2 regions of the Pseudomonas sp. SDO524_S393 genome follow, and region 2 is predicted to be linked to the other one. Evidence: predicted binding sites of a transcription regulator. Region 2 holds the regulator's gene; the other holds the start of a gene.
The links. Region 2 encodes sigma-54, which starts transcription at its own class of promoters, with help from an activator protein. Its sites were predicted from a motif close to ANTGGCATNNANNTTGCTNT; they were not measured.
Positions count from the first base shown of each region.

Region 1: the regulator sigma-54 is predicted to act here: its motif matches at 2,708-2,727, upstream of glnA (glutamate--ammonia ligase).

Region 1 covers NZ_JBSVVZ010000023.1:25,148-29,535, forward strand. The annotation lists gene fabG (3-oxoacyl-ACP reductase FabG) at 1-273, shown strand, start outside; gene fdxA (ferredoxin FdxA) at 301-660, shown strand; gene ACW9IB_RS12605 (hypothetical protein) at 692-1,123, shown strand; gene glnA (glutamate--ammonia ligase) at 1,202-2,608, opposite strand; gene thiI (tRNA uracil 4-sulfurtransferase ThiI) at 2,942-4,388, shown strand, end outside.
Region 2 covers NZ_JBSVVZ010000053.1:10,151-14,538, reverse strand. The annotation lists gene rapZ (RNase adapter RapZ) at 1-139, opposite strand, end outside; gene ptsN (PTS IIA-like nitrogen regulatory protein PtsN) at 142-606, opposite strand; gene hpf (ribosome hibernation-promoting factor, HPF/YfiA family) at 619-924, opposite strand; gene ACW9IB_RS21075 (RNA polymerase factor sigma-54) at 1,043-2,536, opposite strand; gene lptB (LPS export ABC transporter ATP-binding protein) at 2,722-3,447, opposite strand; gene lptA (lipopolysaccharide transport periplasmic protein LptA) at 3,447-3,980, opposite strand; gene lptC (LPS export ABC transporter periplasmic protein LptC) at 3,967-4,388, opposite strand, start outside.

The sequences.
Region 1 (4,388 bases), on a different contig from region 2:
ACCAAAGCGGCGATGATCGGGATCACCAAGACCATGGCCTTGGAGCTCGCACGCTTCAAGATCACGGTCAACGCGATTGCGCCCGGCTTCATTGCAACGGAAATGGTCGAGCAGATTGCCGACCCGGTGCGCAAATCGATCACTGACACCATTCCGCTCAAGCGTTTTGGCGAGGTCCGTGAAGTGGCAGCCCTGGCCAGCTTTTTGTTGTCAGGCCAGGCCGACTACATCACCGGGCAGACGTTCGTGATCGATGGCGGCCTTACGGCCTGAACCCACCAGACATATACGAGGCACGCTATGACCTACGTAGTGACTGACAACTGCATTCAATGCCGTCATACCAACTGTGTCGACATCTGCCCGGCAGACGCTTTCCACTTGGGGCCGAATTTCATGGTCATCAACCCGGAGGAGTGTGTTGACTGTGGTTTATGTGTGCCGGAGTGTCCCGAGGAAGCCATTGCCGCTGAAAACCGGCTGGATGACAGTAATCGGCATTTTCTTGCGCTCAATGCCGAGTTGGTTAACCACTGGCCGGTGATCCTGCAGCGTATTCCTCCCCTGGCGGATCACGCGCAATGGAGTCAAAAGCCCAATAAACTGCCCTACCTGGTGCGCGAGGCCGAGGCGATGAATTTGGCTGAAGGCGCTCTCTGATCCTCACAGGTGTGCAGCAAGGAGTGACCGCATGGCAAATGGATACAACGTGGCACTGTTGATAGGAGGAGGGCTCAGCCTGTTGGCGGCCTTGGCGCACATTGGCGTGATTCTGGTGGGCCCCTCCTGGTATCGCTTGTTTGGTGCGGGCGAGCGCATGGCCGTTGCGGCGCAGGAGGGGCGCTGGTTTCCCGCCATCATCACGCTCGCGATTGCCTTGGTGCTTGCCAGCTGGGGCGCTTACGCCTTGTCCGGCGCCGGGGTTATAGGGCCGCTCCCCTTGTTGCGTCCTGCGTTGTGCGTGATCACGCTGATCTATCTTGTGCGCGCACTGCTTGGGCCATTCGCCCTGATCGGCACCGGGCGCAGCACTCGCTTCATCATTGTCAGTTCCGTGATCTGCCTGTTGTACGGGGTCGTGCATCTGCTCGGTCTGGTACGCGGGTGGGATGCGCTGGCGTAAACCGAGGCACAAAAAAACTCCCAGCGGCTTGCGCCGACTGGGAGTTTTTTTTACGCCGCGTCAAGCAGCGCTACCGGATCAGCAGCTGTAGTACAGCTCGTATTCCAGTGGGTGTACGAAGGTGCGGACCTTGATTTCTTCTTCGCTTTTCAGGGCGATGTAGGCATCGATGAAGTCGTCGCTGAACACGCCGCCTTTGGTCAGGAACGCACGGCCCTTGTCCAGCTCTTCCAGGGCTTCTTTCAGGCTGCCGCACACTTGTGGGATCTCTTTGGCCTCTTCAGGCGGCAGGTCGTACAAGTTCTTGTCGGCGGCGTCGCCAGGGTGGATCTTGTTCTGGATGCCGTCCAGGCCGGCCATCAGCAGTGCTGCGAAAGCCAGGTACGGGTTGGCAGCCGGGTCCGGGAAGCGTGCTTCGATACGACGGCCACGTGGGCTGTTGACGTAAGGAATACGGATCGAGGCGGAACGGTTGCGAGCCGAGTAGGCCAGCATCACCGGGGCTTCGAAGCCAGGTACCAGACGCTTGTAGGAGTTGGTCGCCGGGTTGGTGAAGCCGTTCAGGGCCTTACCGTGCTTGATGATACCGCCGATGAAGTACAGGGCGGTTTCCGACAGGCCGGCATAGCCTTCGCCGGCGAAGGTGTTCTTGCCGTCTTTGGCGATGGACATGTGAACGTGCATGCCCGAACCGTTGTCGCCGTACAGAGGCTTCGGCATGAAGGTCGCGGTGCGGCCGTAGGCGTCAGCAACGTTGTGTACAACGTACTTCAGGGTTTGAACTTCGTCAGCTTTCTTCACCAGAGTGTTGAACTTGACGCCGATTTCGTTCTGGCCGGCAGTTGCCACTTCGTGGTGGTGAACTTCGACGGTCTGACCCATTTCTTCCAGTGCGTTGCACATGGCAGTACGGATTTCGTGGTCGTGGTCAAACGGCGGAACCGGGAAGTAGCCGCCTTTGATGCCTGGACGGTGGCCTTTGTTGCCGCCTTCCACGTCCTGGTCGGACATCCACGAACCTTGCTCGGAGTAGATCTTGAACATGGAGCCGGAGATGTCGGATTTGAACTTCACTTCGTCGAAGATGAAGAACTCTGGCTCCGGACCTGCGAAGACGGTGTCACCGATACCGGTGGTCTTCAGGTATTCCTCGGCGCGGTGAGCGATGGCGCGTGGGTCGCGGTCGTAACCTTGCATGGTCGAAGGTTCGATGATGTCGCACACCAGGATCAGGGTCGGTTCTTCGGTGAACGGGTCCAGAACGGCGGTTTCGTCGTCCGGCAGCAGGATCATGTCGGAGGCTTCGATGCCTTTCCAGCCAGCGATGGAGGAACCGTCGAACATCTTGCCGACTTCGAAGAAGTCGTCTTCCAGCGCGTCGCGAGCCGGCATGGTCACGTGGTGCTGAGTGCCTTTGGTGTCCGTGAAGCGCAGATCAATCCATTTAACGTCATGATCTTTGATGAGTTGAACCGACTTCGACATAGTGTCCTCCGGGTGGCTTCGGGCTGGGGTAGTGGAGTTAGCCCTAGAATATGGGTGATGCCGGCGCGGATACTCCGCCATGGCAACCTGCCTCACAAGAGAGCAAATTGCATGCCAGTGCCCCGACATGGGTTTTTTGCCTCAAAATAGCCCCTATAAAGGTGCATTGCGCTCGAATGGAAAAAATATCGCACTGTAATGTGGCATTTTTTCTCATTTGCGCACCTTTATGGTGCCTTGCGGCACCTGTACATATTAACTGGTTAAACCTTGAGCGATTTCCGCTATAATCCGCGCCCCCCTTTTTCAGCAGGCCCGGCGCGCGCTGTTTCCATGAAATTAATCGTTAAAGTCTTCCCCGAGATCACCATCAAGAGCCGACCGGTACGGACGCGTTTCATCCGTCAGTTGGCCAAGAACATCCGTGCCGTGCTCCGCGATCTGGACCCGGCTGTGGTGGTGAACGGCGTGTGGGACAACCTCGAGCTGGAAACCCGCGTCACCGACGCCAAAGCCTTGAAAGAAATGACCGAACGCCTGAGCTGCATGCCGGGCATCGCGCATTTCCTGCAAGTGGACGAGTACCCGCTGGGCGACTTCGATGACATCACCGAGAAGTGCAGGCAGCACTTCGGCCAGGCCATCGAGGGCAAGATTTTTTCGGTGCGCTGCAAGCGCGGCGGCAAGCACCCGTTCAGCTCCATGGACGTGGAGAAATACGTCGGCAGCAAGCTGCGTCGCGAGTGCGGTGCAGCCGGAATTTCGCTGAAATCGCCTGAAGTCGAAGTGCGCATCGAAATTCGCGACCAACGGTTGTTCGTGATCCACAGCCAGCACAACAGCATCGGCGGTTACCCGCTGGGTGCGCTGGAACAGACACTGGTATTGATGTCCGGCGGTTTCGATTCGACCGTCGCGGCCTATCAGATCATGCGCCGTGGCCTGATGAGCCACTTCTGCTTCTTTAACCTGGGCGGGCGTGCACACGAATTGGGCGTGATGGAAGTTGCGCACTATATCTGGAAGAAATACGGCAGCTCCCAGCGTGTGCTGTTCGTGAGCGTGCCGTTCGAGGAAGTGCTCGGCGAAATTCTCGGCAAAGTCGACGACAGTCATATGGGTGTCGTATTGAAGCGTATGATGTTGCGCGCGGCGTCGAAAATCGCTGACCGCCTGCACATCGACGCACTGGTGACCGGCGAAGCGCTGTCCCAGGTGTCGAGCCAGACGCTGCCGAACCTGTCGATCATCGATTGCGTCACCGAAAAACTGGTGTTGCGCCCGCTGATCGCCAGCCACAAGCAGGACATCATCGACCAGGCGGACCAGATCGGTACCGGCAACTTTGCCCGCCACATGCCGGAATACTGCGGGGTCATCTCGGTGAACCCCAAGACCCACGCCAAGCGTCACCGCGTGGAGCATGAAGAGAAAGAATTCGACATGGCGGTTCTGGAGCGTGCGCTCGAGAACGCCAGGCTGGTCCCGATCGATCGCGTGATCGACGAACTGGGCCAGGATGTGCAGATCGAAGAAGTCAGCGAAGCCCTGGCTGGCCAGATCGTCATCGACATCCGTCACCCGGATGCCGCTGAAGACGAGCCGCTGGAAGTCGCCGGCATCGACGTACAAACGCTGCCGTTCTATGCATTGAACGCGCGTTTCAAGGAACTGGATAACAGCCGTCAGTACCTGCTGTATTGCGACAAAGGCGTGATGAGTCGCCTGCATGCCCACCATCTGCTCAGTGAGGGGCATGCCAATGTGCGCGTTTATCGAC
Region 2 (4,388 bases):
GAATCAATGCACGCTCTGCCAACTCCGGCAGCAGGCCGGCCGGCAAATTGTCGATGCAATAGAAACCGTTGTCCTCAAGAACGTTGAGGGCGGTACTTTTACCCGAGCCGGAGCGGCCGCTGACGATGATCAAACGCATGATTACTGCCCGTTTTGTTCATCCAGAACAACCTGATAAAGCGCTTCATTGCTGCTGGCGCTGCGCAGTTTGTCGCGTACTTCCTTGCGGTCGAGCATGCTGGCGATCTGCCGAAGCAGTTCAAGGTGCGCATCGGTGGCGGCTTGCGGGACCAGCAGAACGAACAGCAGGTCGACCGGGGCGCCGTCGATGGCGTCGAAATCGATAGGGGCTTCCAGGTGCAGCAGGGCGCTGACCGGGGTCTCACAGCCTTTGAGGCGGCAGTGAGGAATGGCGATGCCGTTACCAAAACCCGTGGAACCGAGTTTTTCACGGGCAATCAGCGCGTCGAACACGTCCTGCATCTCCAGATCCGGCACTTCGCGCGCGATCAGGTTGGCAATTTGTTCGAGGGCTTTCTTTTTACTGCCGCCCGGCACGTTCACCAGGGAACGGCCGGGGGTCAGGATGGTTTCAAGTCGAATCATGGGTGGGGAGTGTTAGCGGCCAGTGCCCTGAAGAAGGCTCTGCTGCTTTTCCTTATGCTTTTTGAGTTGGCGATCGAGCTTATCAGTCAACGCATCGATCGATGCATACATGTCTTCATGCTCGGCGTTGGCGACGACCTCGCCACCAGGAATCTGTAGAGTCGCTTCGATTTTCTGCTGAAGCTTGTCGACCTTCATGATCACCTGCACATTGGTGATCTTGTCAAAATGACCCTCAAGCCGTTTCAGCTTCTGCTCGACATAGTCGCGCAGTGGAGGGGTGACTTCTACATGGTGTCCACTGATGTTGACTTGCATACAGCTTCTCCTTCGTTGCCAGTGCATAACGCAGCAGGCCGGGGTGCCTGCCACTGGGCTGTATCCTGAAACCGCCTGAGCGACTTTAGAACACACCCCGAACGCTGTGGCCCGCCCGTCACATCAAACGCTTACGCTCGCTGGAAGGCGCGATCCCAAGGGATTCGCGGTACTTGGCGACGGTTCGACGGGCGACCTGAATGCCTTGTGCCTCCAGTAAACCAGCGATCTTACTGTCACTCAATGGCTTTTTCTGATTTTCCGCCGCAACCAGTTTTTTGATGATTGCGCGAATCGCCGTGGACGAGCATTCGCCGCCTTCGGAGGTGCTGACGTGGCTGGAGAAAAAGTATTTCAGTTCATAAATACCCCGCGGGGTATGCATGAATTTTTGTGTGGTTACCCGGGAAATCGTCGACTCGTGCATGCCTACCGCTTCGGCGATGTCATGCAGAACCAGAGGTTTCATGGCTTCGTCGCCGTATTCCAGGAAACCACGCTGGTGCTCGACGATCTGGGTAGCCACCTTCATCAGGGTTTCGTTGCGACTCTGCAGGCTCTTGATGAACCAGCGGGCCTCCTGCAACTGGTTACGCATGAAGGTGTTGTCGGCGCTGGTGTCAGCCCTGCGCACGAAGCCGGCGTATTGCGGGTTGACCCGTAGGCGAGGTACCGACTCCTGGTTCAGCTCCACCAGCCAGCGTTCATTGTCCTTGCGCACGATCACGTCGGGGACGACGTACTCGGCTTCGCTTGACTCGATTTGTGAGCCCGGGCGCGGGTTGAGGCTCTGCACCAGCTCGATGACCTGGCGCAGGTCGTCTTCCTTGAGCTTCATGCGGCGCATCAGTTGGCTGTAATCGCGGCTGCCGAGCAAATCGATGTAGTCGGTGACCAGGCGCTGGGCTTCGGCAAGCCAGGGGGTCTTGGCAGGCAATTGGCGCAGTTGCAGCAGCAGGCATTCACTCAGGGTGCGAGCGCCAATGCCGGCAGGTTCGAATTGCTGGATTCGGTGCAGGACAGCTTCGATTTCGTCCAGCTCGATATCCAGCTCCGGGTCGAACGCCTCGAGGATCTCCTCCAGGGTCTCGTCCAGGTAGCCCTGGTTGTTGATGCAATCGATGAGTGTCACGGCGATCAGGCGATCGGTGTCCGACATCGGGGCCAGGTTGAGTTGCCACAGCAGGTGGCTTTGCAGGCTCTCGCCGGCGGACGTGCGGGTAGTGAAGTCCCACTCGTCATCGTCATTGCTCGGCAAGCTGCTGGCGCTGGTCTGGTAAACGTCTTCCCAGGCGGTGTCCACGGGAAGTTCGTTGGGGATGCGTTCGTTCCATTCGCCGTCCTCCAGGTTGTCTACCGTCGGGGCGGTTTCCTGATAGGAGGGTTCCTGAACGTCGGAATTGGGTTTTTGCTCGATGTTGTCGGCCAGCGGATCTGCATTGTCGAAGTCGTCGCCTTCTTCCTGGCGTTCGAGCATCGGATTGGACTCCAGGGCTTCCTGGATTTCCTGTTGCAGGTCCAGTGTCGACAATTGGAGCAGGCGGATGGCCTGTTGCAGCTGCGGTGTCATCGTCAGCTGCTGGCCCATTCTCAGGACTAGCGATGGTTTCATGGCAGGGGCTTAACACCTTATTCGCCGGCGCAACGCGCCATCCACGACAGGGCGCGTGAGCGCCAAACATAAGCAAATTATATGCCTGATATCGGGGGATTTGCCTAGAGCGCGGTAACAATAAAAATCCGAAGCTTCTTATTGATTTCCGCGCAGGATGACAAATGGCCTGACACCATGTGTGTTTACAGGCGGAACTCGTGACCCAGGTACACTTCCTTGACCAGTTCGTTGGCCAGGATGGTGTCGGAGTCACCTTCGGCGATCAGTTGCCCATCATTGACGATATAGGCGGTTTCGCAGATGTCGAGTGTTTCACGGACGTTGTGGTCGGTGATCAGTACACCGATACCCTTGGCCTTGAGGTGATGGATGATCTGTTTGATATCGCCGACCGAGATCGGGTCGACGCCCGCAAACGGTTCGTCCAGCAGGATAAACTTCGGCGCCGTGGCCAGGGCGCGGGCGATTTCCACGCGACGGCGCTCGCCACCGGACAGGCTCATGCCGAGGTTGTCGCGGATGTGGTTGATGTGGAATTCCTGCAAGAGGTTTTCCAGCTCCTTGCGACGGCCGTCCCGGTCCAGTTCCTTGCGGGTTTCAAGGATGGCCATGATGTTGTCGGAAACCGACAGCTTGCGGAAGATCGACGCTTCTTGCGGAAGATAGCCAATGCCGGCTCGGGCGCGACCGTGCATGGGCTGGTGGCTGACGTCCAGGTCGTCGATCAGTACACGGCCCTGATCGGCCTGGACCAGGCCCACGATCATGTAGAAGCAGGTGGTCTTGCCGGCACCGTTGGGGCCGAGCAAGCCGACGATCTGGCCGCTGTCGATGGACAGGCTGACGTCGCGAACGACCTGACGGCTTTTATAGGCCTTGGCCAGATGCTGGGCTTTCAGGGTTGCCATTACTCGGCCTTCTTCTTCGGCTGGATAACCATATCGATACGTGGACGTGGTGCGGTGACCTTGTTGCCATTGGCGCGACCGGCATTGGCGACCTGTTTCACGGTGTCATAAGTGATCTTTTCGCCCTCGGTGGAGTTGCCATCGGGGCTGAGCACTTTTGCCTGGTCGATCAGGACGATACGATTTTGCTGGGCGTGATACTGGATGGTCTTGCCGTAGCCTTTCATCGGGCCGGTATCGGCAGGTGCCTGCTTCTGCTCGAAGTAGGCCAGGTTGCCCACGGAGGTGACTACGTCGATATCGCCTGCAGCGGTGCGGGTGAGGGTCACCGTGTTGCCGGTGATCTTCATCGAGCCCTGGGTGATGATCACGCCGCCGGTGTAGGTCGCGACGCCTTGCTTGTCATCCAGCTGTGCTTCGTCAGCCTGGATGCGGATCGGTTGCTGGCTATCGTTCGGCAGAGCCCAGGCGCTCACGCTTCCCAGTGCTGCGCCCAGACCGAGCAAAATAGGGAGAGTTTTAACGAGCCTCATACTGTCCTCTTACGTTCGATAGCAGGTGTATCCTGCTTTCTTTCAAATACGCTTTCATTCCCTTGCCAGTCGATACGCCGCCAGCGCCGTCGATTCTAACGTCTTGCTCGGTCTGCGCATATTGCTTCTGCGGGAATACGGTCATGCGACTGCTGGTAATCACGGTGTCACGGTTTTTCGCATCGGTGCGCGCAACGCGCACCGAATCGATCAGTTCGACCTGGGTGCCATCCGGGTTGACCTCGCCACGCTTGCTGGTGACGTGCCACGGAAATTCGGTACCGCGGTAGATATTCATGTCCGGGTTGGTCAGCAAGGTCACTTCGGTGGCCTTGAGGTGCTCGACCTTGTCCGACGTCATCTCGTACTGCACCTTGCCGTCGGGCAGGAACTGCACGCTCCTGGCAT